Regions from separate parts of the Paenibacillus sp. NN59 genome, predicted to be linked through region 2. Evidence: riboswitches for the same ligand, from Rfam matches in the RefSeq annotation. Region 2 holds a riboswitch; the other holds the start of a gene.
The links. A riboswitch is a leader RNA that binds a small molecule or an ion and turns the genes downstream of it on or off. The one in region 2 is predicted to bind cobalamin.
Positions count from the first base shown of each region.

Region 1: it holds a riboswitch for cobalamin, as region 2 does, so the genes downstream of both, nikB (nickel ABC transporter permease) here and cobJ (precorrin-3B C(17)-methyltransferase) in region 2, are expected to answer to the same signal.

Region 1 covers NZ_CP199678.1:286,044-291,584, reverse strand. Annotated here, with positions in the region: gene ACT89M_RS01300 (ABC transporter substrate-binding protein) at 1-1,062, opposite strand, end outside; gene nikC (nickel transporter permease) at 1,082-1,918, opposite strand; gene nikB (nickel ABC transporter permease) at 1,919-2,857, opposite strand; cobalamin riboswitch at 3,041-3,235, opposite strand; gene ACT89M_RS01285 (AraC family transcriptional regulator) at 3,335-4,171, opposite strand; gene melA (alpha-glucosidase/alpha-galactosidase) at 4,398-5,541, shown strand, end outside.
Region 2 covers NZ_CP199678.1:6,017,873-6,023,413, reverse strand. Annotated here, with positions in the region: gene ACT89M_RS26225 (GerAB/ArcD/ProY family transporter) at 1-486, shown strand, start outside; gene ACT89M_RS26220 (uroporphyrinogen-III synthase) at 617-1,447, shown strand; cobalamin riboswitch at 1,675-1,863, shown strand; gene cobJ (precorrin-3B C(17)-methyltransferase) at 2,202-4,139, shown strand; gene ACT89M_RS26210 (sirohydrochlorin chelatase) at 4,331-5,541, shown strand, end outside.

The sequences.
Region 1 (5,541 bases), 850 kb from region 2:
CAATTGTTTTGCCTTCGCGGGCTCGTAATCATATCCGGTAATTTTGTCGTACCCAAAAGGCAATGCAGAGGTAAACGGACCTTTGGCTGCTTGTCCACCCACCAGCGTATTCGCGTACATTTCGCGGTCAATTCCGTAAGATATGGCACGGCGAACCTTTACATCGCTTAGCAGTGAATGGGTCGTGTTAAACCACACAAACTGCGTACGGAGGCTCGGAATTTCATCAATCGTATATTGTGTTTTATCCTGAAAAAGAGGCATCTGGCTGCGTCCCACATTACTCGCTACATCGATTTCCCCTGATTGCAGTGCCAGCGCCCGTGTATTGTCATCCTTGATGTATTTTAGTGTCATCGTATCCAGATCAGCCGCGCCACCCCAGTACTTATCGTACTTTTTCACCTGAATCTCCTGGTCGGGCGTATATCCTGTAACCATGAACGGCCCGGTAGCGATGGGCTCACTCTTGAATTTTGATGTATCTGCACTCGTATCCACGATAATAAACAGTGGCTCTGCAATATTGCCTAGCAGTGAGGCATCTGGCTGTGTTGTTTTGATCGTCAGATCCTGCCCCTTGGCAGTCATTGACGCAATTGGCAGTGTGGATTGACCTCTCTCATTCAGCGAGATGGAGCGTTCGATTGATTTTTTAACCGCATCCGCAGTCACGGGATTGCCATTATGGAACGTTACTCCGTCGCGAATATGAAAATGCCAGGTTGTATCATCGATCCGATCCCACTTATCGGCAAGTTTGGGGACGATCTTCATCTGCTCATCAAACTGAATCAACGTCTCCCCAATAGCCGCGCGCGTCAGCGTCCAGCCGTTCCATTCCTCCGCAGGATCAAGGCTACTCCCCAGCCAGAACAAGGCCACATTCAGATGTGATTTCTTGTCCTCACCAGCCGCACCACTCGCATCCACCCCTGCCTTTTTCCCCGTAGCATCGGATGATGAAGGTGTTGAATTTTTGTCGTTACCACAGGCCGCGAGCAACAGAATAGTCATCATTGATATGATAGCCAGTAGCCATGTTTTTTGAAACTTACCCATACTTCCCCATTCCCCTCAGTTACACTGTATTTTTCTTGGGATCAAGCACATCTCGCAGACTGTCCCCCAGCAAATTAAAAATGATAACCGTGCCAAATATCGCGAGCCCCGGATAGATTAACAGCCAAGGCGCTGTCTGCAGATATCTTCTGCCTTCATTCAACATCGCTCCCCACTCGGGATCAGGCGGCTGTGCACCAAGTCCGAGAAAGGACAGACCCGAAATCGACAACATCATGCCGCCTACGTCCATCATCGCCATGACGATCAAGGGTGGCAACATATTCGGCAGAATCGTTCTGCTAATGATCTGGATTTTACGCGCACCGCTGAACGCGGCGGCAGTGACGAACTCTTTTTGCTGAAGAGAAATGACCAGGCTTCGGGCCATCCGTGCATACTTTGCCCACCAGACAACTGACAGTGCGACCACCGTGTTAAATAACCCCGGCCCTAACATGCCTACTACGGCAATAGCAAAAATCAAACCCGGAAATGCCATCAACGTATCGCACAGCCGCATCAGCAGCGTATCCACCAGCCCTCGCAGAAAACCTGCGACGACACCAACCGCTACGCCTAAGCCGAAAACAATACCGATCATCATAAATGTAAGCAACAGAGAGGTGCGTGCTCCATATAAAAGTCGGGATAGGACACATCGCCCAAGCTGATCCGTACCGAGTGGATATTCGGGGCTGGATGGCTGCAACACTTTCGCAAAATTCGTAGCAAGTGGATCGTGAGGCGCCAGAAGCGGCGCAATCAGAGCCAGAACGATCCAGCCTGTGGTCAGGGATAGCAAGAAAATAAATAGACGACGTTGTGTCAGATATGCTCGAATCTTCATCACCATCTACACATCCACATCCAGTTGAATGCGCGGATCGCGAAGATGTGTCCAGAGATCCACGATCAGATTCAGGGTGACATAGATGACTGCCATCCAGATTACATAACCCTGTATCAGGGGGTAATCGCGGGTGAAAATGGCATCCACCGCCATCTGTCCTACTCCCGGCCATACGAATAAACTCTCCACAATTGCTGCTCCGCCAAGTAGTGCTCCTGTTGTCATGCCTAGCAAGGTCACAATTGGCAACAGTGAATTGGGCAAAATATGTCGCCAAATAATCATTGATTCCTTCACACCTCTTGCTCTTGCACCCACTACGTAATTCTGGCTTGTCTCCTCCAGCATGACTGCACGAATCTGCCGGCTGTATTGGGCGATCAATGGAATCGCGAGTGTCGCAGCAGGCAGGATCAGGCTGTTCCAGCCGGAACTACCCATGACCGGCAGCAGCTTCAGCTGCACACCAAATACCAGCATCAGCAACATCCCCAGCCAGAAGCTCGGCATGGATAGACCGGCAAACGAAAACAGGCGAATCACATAATCCAGCCCTTGATTCCGGCGTACAGCCGAAAGAACTCCGAGCGGAAAGGAAATCAAAATCACCAGAAGCATTGCGCTCCCGGTTAACTTGAGCGTTGCTGGAAGGCGGGCCATTAACACATCCAGCACCGGACGGTCATATTTATACGACGTACCAAAGTCTCCAGTGACTACTTGTCCCAGCCATGTGCCATACCGAACCAGAAATGGCTTGTCCAGCCCAAGCTCTGACCTCACCTGTCTGACCAGTTCATCCGAAGGTGTGACTCCGGTAGACATCAGCATCAGTCTGGCGGGATCCCCAGGAGACAGATACGTTAATAGAAATGTCAGGAAGGTGATTCCAAACAGAACGGCGACCAGTTGTAATAACCGTTTAACGATATATCTGCCCAATAATAAAACGCCCTTCCCGGTTTAATGCGCGTGTACGCCTTCATTTTCATTCCATTCAATACAAGCCAATTCAAGCCAAAAAAGCGCCCTTTTCCGTTTCACGGGATAAGGACGCCTTAAATAAACAGATTTTCAGAAAAAATCATGCTCTTTAAACACCTTCCTATCTCCCGTAGGGTACTGCTGTGTTTGTCCAACCTGGCAGGTCTCCTGGCTCCAGTATCATTGCCATAACAGCTCCTTCCCGGTCTTCGTAAGACCAGTGGATATGCTGCCTGACTCCTCTGTTACAGTGGCGGGACCGCGCCGGCATCACACCGGACTTCCCTTTTAAGCTTCTACCCCAGCGGGTAGAGCACCAAGTTCCACGTATTCAATTCACTAAAAGTTGGTATCTGTTACACTTCTGTATCAGTATAGCGGCATACGGAATAATGTTCAAAACTTTTCTTTCAAAATTTAAAATCATGATTGCGGCTAATCTCGCACTCGCGAGCCCTTGGGCGACACCCCCGTCACACGTTTGAACATTTTGGAAAAAAGCAGCGGGTCGGTGTATCCAACGGAGTGGGCTACTTCACTCACAGACAGCATCGGGTTACGAAGCAACTCCGCTGCACGATTCATGCGATACTCCAGGAAAAAGGCTTGCAGCGACTTGCCATATCGCTCTTTGAACAATCCCGATAAATACGTTCGATCCAGTCCTACCGCCTGTGCGATATCCAGAATAGAAGTACGCTGGCTATACCGGTTCTCCATAAACTGCACAGCCTGCCGAATATAAGTCTCTTTCGTCGAAAGGAGCGTGTTTTCTTCTTCTTTGATCGGTGAGGATGCGATTAATGCCGCCATAAGTCGGTATAACAGACTTTGATGTAACACATCCCCTCCTGCAACGGAGCTCGTTCCGGCCTGAAGCATCTCGTCATACAGCGCTGCCATCATATTCTTATCATGAGCAGTAAATACCGGGTGCTCCTCGCTTAACTGTGCACGTTGCATAAAAGCCTTCGCCTGTACACCTCTGAAGCCAAACCATGAATATGTCCAAGGCTCCTCAGCATCGGCTTCATAATGAATGACCGTGTCGGGTAAAATGAGAAATCCTTGGCCCTCGCCCAGAGGATATTCCCGATCTCCCATATATACCGTACCATAACCCTCATGTACGTAATGCACGATATAGGAATCACGCACCCCCGGCCCCCAATAGTGGGCAGGATCACATGCCTCCCATCCATAAAATAACAAGACCAGTTCCATCTGCGTCCAGCCGGCAGAGACCACATTCATTTCCACTTTCCGACTCATGTTTCCCCTCCTTTCGACGATGAGGTTAAAGATATCTTAATATGAGCTCACATATTCCATTACCAGTGCACACAACAAATTATAACAGGTAGAAGAGAGGAAATCTTGCTGAAAACGAAAACAAAAATGGGATTATGCCATATTTGAGAGGGTTTGAGCCATAGTGATATGAGCCTGTTCGGCCTATAGTTGGGGTACAACATTTTTCGGGAAGGATGAAGTTGAAATGAACAAAATTACGTTTCTCGGTGCAGGCAGCACCGTTTTTGTCAAAAATGTATTGGGTGATGTGATGATGACGGAGGCCTTGCAGGACTTTGAACTGGCCTTGTTTGATATTGATGCTGAACGTCTAAGTGACTCGGAGCGTTTGTTAAAAAGTTTGGCTCAGTCGCTGGGAAGCCGCTGTTCCGTTAAAACATACCATGATCGCAAGGAAGCGCTCCGCGGAGCTAAATATGTCATCAATGCCATTCAGGTGGGCGGATATGACCCGTGTACGATTACCGATTTTGAGATTCCGAAGAAATACGGCCTGCGTCAAACGATTGCCGATACGCTCGGCATTGGCGGAATCTTCCGTAACTTGCGTACCATTCCGGTGATGCTGGACTTCGCCAAGGATATGCAGGAAGTATGCCCGGATGCCTGGTTCCTGAACTACACGAACCCGATGGCTGTACTCACTAATGTCATGAACGTACATGGCGGAATTAAAACGATCGGTCTGTGTCACAGTGTACAAGTCTGCGTACCTCATCTGTTCGATACGCTGGGGATTGACCAGACGGGGGTCGTTGCCAAAATCGCCGGGATTAACCACATGGCATGGCTCCTGGAAGTAACAAAGGATGGTGTCGATCTATATCCTGAGATCAAACGTCTTGCGAGACAGAAACAGCAGGAGACACATGATGACATGGTACGTTATGAACTGATGCATCGCTTCGGTTATTATGTTACCGAGTCTTCTGAGCATAGTGCAGAATATCATCCGTATTTTATTAAACGCAACTACCCGGAATTGATCGAACGTTACAACATTCCACTCGACGAATATCCACGTCGCTGTGTAAACCAGATTGCAGAATGGAAGGAAATGCGGGAGAAGCTGTTTGCGAGTGAAAATATTCAGCATACCCGCAGTCATGAATATGCTTCGCATATCATGGAAGCGATGGAGACGGATCGCCCGTACAAAATTGGCGGTAACGTTATAAACAACGGGCTCATCACCAACCTGCCACGCGAAGCTTGTGTCGAGGTGCCTTGTCTGGTTGATGGTTCCGGCATCAGCCCGACGTATATTGGTGACCTGCCACCACAATTGGCAGCGCTGAACCGTACCAATATCAACACCCAATTGCTCA
Region 2 (5,541 bases):
GCGGCAGCAACTTTGCCTTGTATTATTACCAAGATTGCGTTTGACCTGTATTTAGTGTGCTGGGGATTGAAACGCATGATTCCCAAAGTGTCTGGTAAAGTACTGACCGGACCCATTGCGTTGCTGGGTTTTGTATGTGCGTTCTGGTTTTTCCGCAATGCGATCCAACTGAATCGATTTACACGGGAATGGACATGGGTTGCCATTGTATTTGAGGTGCTGTTTCCAATCGTATTCTTTCTATTTCTTCGTCCGCGCAAAAAGGAGGCTGGGCATGCACCGAACTCTGAATCGGGAGAGAGGGCCTCGAGAGGCAAACAGCAGGAAGGTGAACAGAAGCAGGAGCAGGCATCTGATGAATCAGATTATTCTGAAGGGAATACGGAAGGCAAGTCAGAAGAGAAATCTGGTGATAAGTCAGCGGAAAAGTCTATAGAGAAAAAAGGTAAACCATCACATGGCGGCGGTAATCTGCAGCCTTCCTGATGAAAATCATAAAAAATTGTTATAGCTTGAGAGCCTGGAAAGCAAGCAAGCATGGTTTCCCTCCGCAGAAGTACCCTGTATACTGTAGTCAGATTGACGAACTTTCGGCTTAATAACGGGGGGAACATGAATGGCTCAACATTTGGCAGGGGTACGTGTGGCATTAACCGGACCGAGAAAGTCCAAAGAGATGTCTCTATTGGTAGAGAAAATGGGCGGAATCCCGCTTGTGCGTCCAGCACAAGGCACGGTGTTTCTGGATGATCGTAACATTCGGGACGGACTGGTCTCCTGGATTTCTGATCCGCCGGATTGGGCAGTGTTCACGACGGGCATGGGACTGGATGCTTTGTTCGACATGGCTGAGGACATGGATGTAGCCGGACAACTTCGGAATGTCTTGGCTGAATCGTGTATTGCAGCCCGAGGGTACAAAACGGTAAATGCGTTAAAAAAGCTGAAGCTAACACCTCTGGTACGAGATGATGACGGCAGTACAGACGGACTGATTCGTGAATTTGGCTCGCATGATCTTACAGGCAAAAAGGTGATGTTACAGCTGCATGGGGAAACGGCTCCCAAGCTGGTTCGATGGTTAGAAGAACAAGAAGCTGTTGTGCGGCAGGTATTGCCGTATCGTCACGTACCGCCAGAAGAGACAGAGCTGGAGCAACTGCTGAACGAAGTAATTCAGCATAAGTTAGATGCAGTGGCCTTTACAAGTGGGCCGCAGGTTCGGTTTTTGACGGAATATGCGACATCTCAAGGTAAGCTGGAGGAGATGCTGACAGCCTTCAAAGAAGGGGTAGTCCCAGCCTCTGTTGGTAAAGTTACGGCGAATGCGATGCGTGAGGAAGGTATTGAAGCGCTGGTTGTACCAGACGAAGAGAAGATGGGAGCGCTCATCGTTGAACTGGGACGTTATTTTGCCGCGAATCCGGTGGGTGTCCGGGAAGATTAATAAAGAGAGCATTCACAGGGCAAGAGTAGCTGTATGAAGAATAGCAGACGCAATTCGTATACAGAGGTATTAAGTTTAGAAGGAATCACATCAGTTATATGGATGGATATATAAAGGTTCTGATCCGTTATCGGATCGGGACCTTTTTTTCATTTTTATCCAAAATTAATGTTTAGGACAATCTTGAGAAGCGTGGACATTATTTCCTGACCGATGGTATGATGAAGACAATATGAAAGCAGCAAGGTGCTCTTGCATAAAGCAAGAGGTAACAGGGAATCGGGTGCAAGTCCCGAGCGGTCCCGCCACTGTAATGGTAAAGCGTTTTCCATGAAAGTCACTCGGTATACCGGGGAAGACAGGAAAGAACGCTAATGATCCAGAGCCAGGAGACCTACCTTGCATGTGTCACCAAACCCTTCGCGGAAAGGAGTGGTGTACGATAAGTTCGGGAAAGGGACAAACCGTGGTTTGTCTTGTGAGGCTCTATATGGGCTATTCTGGCTGCTTGTAATTCCTTATTATGGAATAATACAGGCCAGGTTTCCTGAGTGTAAGTACATGCGTATCTCATCCGTGATTAGGATGGGATTTTTTTGTTTTTTCGGACAGGAACGAAGTTGCCGAGTTGAGCAGAAGAAATGATGTTTTACAGGGCTATAAACGAGAGAGACACATCTGTATCGGGGAACTTTTGGGATAAACAAGGTTGGGGCATTAATCGTATGACAAGTGGAGTGAGGGGGAAAACGGGATGCAAAAGCAAGGCAAGTTGCTGATCATCGGTTTCGGTCCAGGTGCGATGGAGCACATAACGAAACGGGCGCTGGATGCATTGCAGGAAAGCGAGGTCATCATTGGATATAACACCTATGTGGATCTGATCCGGCCTTTGTTGAATGGACAAGCCATTGTGCGTACAGGCATGACAGAGGAAGTCAGTCGGGCACAGGAAGCGGTAAGACAAGCGGAAGCAGGCCACATTGTTGCCGTAATCTCCAGTGGGGATGCCGGGGTATACGGTATGGCGGGGCTTGTATATGAGGTGCTGATCGAGCAAGGCTGGAAGCCAGATACAGGCGTAGCTGTCGAGGTTATTCCTGGCGTGTCCGCTATTCAATCGTGTGCGTCCTTGCTTGGTGCGCCGGTTATGCATGACGCGTGTACGATCAGCCTCAGCGACCATCTGACACCTTGGGAAACGATCATTCGCCGGGTTGAAGCGGCAGCGGCGGCTGATTTTGTCATTGCTTTGTATAATCCACGCAGTGGACGGCGTACACGCCAGATTGTAGAGACGCAGGAGATGTTGCTGCGTTACCGTGATCCGAAGACACCGGTTGGCCTGGTCAAGAGTGCGTACCGGGAACGCCAAGACGTGGTCATGACCACGCTGGAAGATATGCTGAATTACGATATCGGTATGTTAACGACCGTGATTATCGGCAATTCCTCGACCATGATGTACGAAGGACTCATGGTCACCCCGCGCGGATATCAGCGGAAATATACGCTGAACTCCGCGGAACAGCCGCTCAGACCTCACGAGCGGCTACGCACCGAAGCCGAGCCATGGTCGCTCGGCGCACGGGAAGCCCGCGCTGCCGCCTCCGGCGAGGCAGCGGGCAATGGCACGGCCCGCGATGCGCAGGCCGCCCCACCGGCGGAGCCAGCCCTGCGCGGCGCCAGCGCCGGAGCGGGCACGGCTCCGCAAGGGCAGCCGCCCGCAAGCGCATGGGCGGCCACCCCGCCTGCGGTAAGCCCGGCGAGCGGTGCTGGCACCGCCGTGCTTACCGCAGAGCGGCCCGCGTCCGCGGCGGCAGAGGCCGCACCGCGCGCTGCCGTTGCGGCGCCACGCGCCGGCGCAGCCGAGCTTGCCGCCGAGGCGCTGACGCGGCTCGCGGCAGGCGGTGCGCTCGCCGGCGAAGCGGCAAGCCGCTGGCTGGACGCTACGGCGTCAGGCCCGGCAGCCGCAGGCGCGCAGGACGCAAGCAGCGCAGCGGTGCTTGGCGCAGCCGCTGCTGTGCCCGTGCCCGGGCGCAAGGCGCCGCTCTTTGAGATCGGCGTGTCGCCTGGCGTGGGCAACAAAAAGTTCACCGCCGCTCAGATGGCCCTGCTGGCGCAGTGCGCGAGTGAGGATGGCGAACTTGAGTATACGCCGGAGCACCAGATTATTCTGAGAGTGCCGACGTTTGAGCCGGACGCGCTGGTAGACGAGCTACGCGCAGCGAACTTTATCGTAGTGCCGATTGGGGATGTGATCAAAGTCAAAGCCTGTGACTTCTGCAACCTGGAGAAGGACGACGCAGTGCCGATGGCTAACCATTTGCAGGACGTGATCGGTGGATTGTCTGCTCCGAAGGAAACGAGCGTAGCGTTAAACGGTTGCGGTATGGCTTGTTACGGGGCAGTGCTGGAGGATATCGGCATCGTTTATCGCAAAGGCGGTTACGATCTGTTCCTTGGCGGTAAAAAGTTCGGCCGCAATGCACATCCGGCTCAGCCTGTAGCAGAGGGCATTCCGGGTGATCAGATCGGTGGCATTGTGGAACGCATTGTCGCGGAGTACAAGGAAAAAGGTCATCCGAACGAACGTTTCCACAAGTTTTTCAAACGTGTAGGAGTCATTCAAGGCTTCCGTCATGTGGATGCGCCAGTCACTGTTGAAGTGAATCCGGTATGCGGTGACTAAAACACGAAACGATAATCTAAATACAATTCGGCTGAAACCCAGCTGATTGAGATAGATACAACATGTACAGCTGAATCAATACAGAACTAGAAATAGAAATAGATCAAACCTTTCTTCCTTGGAACCGAGAGGAGAGCCTTACGAATATGAGAAATCTGATCTGTGGATCGGACAGAGGAGGAAATACGAAGATGGATGCAATTTTGTTGGTGGGACACGGGAGCCGTGATCCCGAGGGGAACCGCGAGTTAAAGGAGTTTGCACGTGAAGTCGCTGAGCAAGCACCGGAGGACACACTGGTCGAAACCTGTTTTCTGGAATTAACCAGACCGAGTATTGCGGATGGAGTTACCGCTTGTGTAGATCGAGGCGCGACCCGCGTCGTACTCGTACCGATTATTTTATTTGCAGCGGGTCATGCCAAGATTGATATTCCGAATGCGATTGATCGTGCCAAAGCGCGTTATCCGCAAGTGCAGTTTATCTATGGACGTCCGATTGGTGTGCATGAAAAAGTCGTGCAAATTATGCAAACTCGTCTGCAAGAGGCGCAGCCTGTACGCATCGCAGCTCAAGGTGAAGGTGGAACAGATACAGCAGTTGCAGTGGCTGCCCCGCCTGCTACGGTGACCGATGAAGAGACCGCTGTACTTGTACTTGGACGGGGAAGCAGTGACCCGGATGCCAACAGTGACTTTTTCAAAATGACCCGTATGCTGTGGGAGAAGTTGCCGTACAGATGGGCAGAAAGTAGCTTTATCGGCGTAACCCAGCCTTCTTTCCCGGATGGATTGGAACGTTGCCTCTTGCTTGGTGCGAAAAAAATTATTGTCATGCCGTATTTCCTCTTTACCGGTGTACTGATTAAACGCATTGATGAGATGACGGCCGAATTTGCAGCCGTACATCCCGACATTCAAGTCGAAATCGGTGGTTATTTCGGCTTCCATCCGAAGCTGGTCGAGCTGGTGTTGGAACGTGCGCACGAGGGGCTATATGGAAGGGTTACAGCCAACTGTGACAACTGCCAGTTCCGCCTTGAAGCGGCCAAACACCATCATCACCATCACGACCACGACCATGGGCATGACCACGATCACGACCATGATCATCACCATGACCACCATCACCATGATCATCACGATCACGGACATGACCACGGGCACGATCACCACCATCATGAGCACGATCATCACGATCATAGTCATGACCACGAGCATTCCGAGCACGCTGCGGAGGCTGCATCTACTCGTGAGGCAACACTTGATTTCCATCATGACCATGACGAAGAGTTGCATCACTCGCACCATGAGCACGAAGGACATCGGAGCAGCCAGCAACACGATTTAGAAGCAACAGCAGGAGATATACAGCAGCACGCATCTTCTTCTCAGGCACAAGT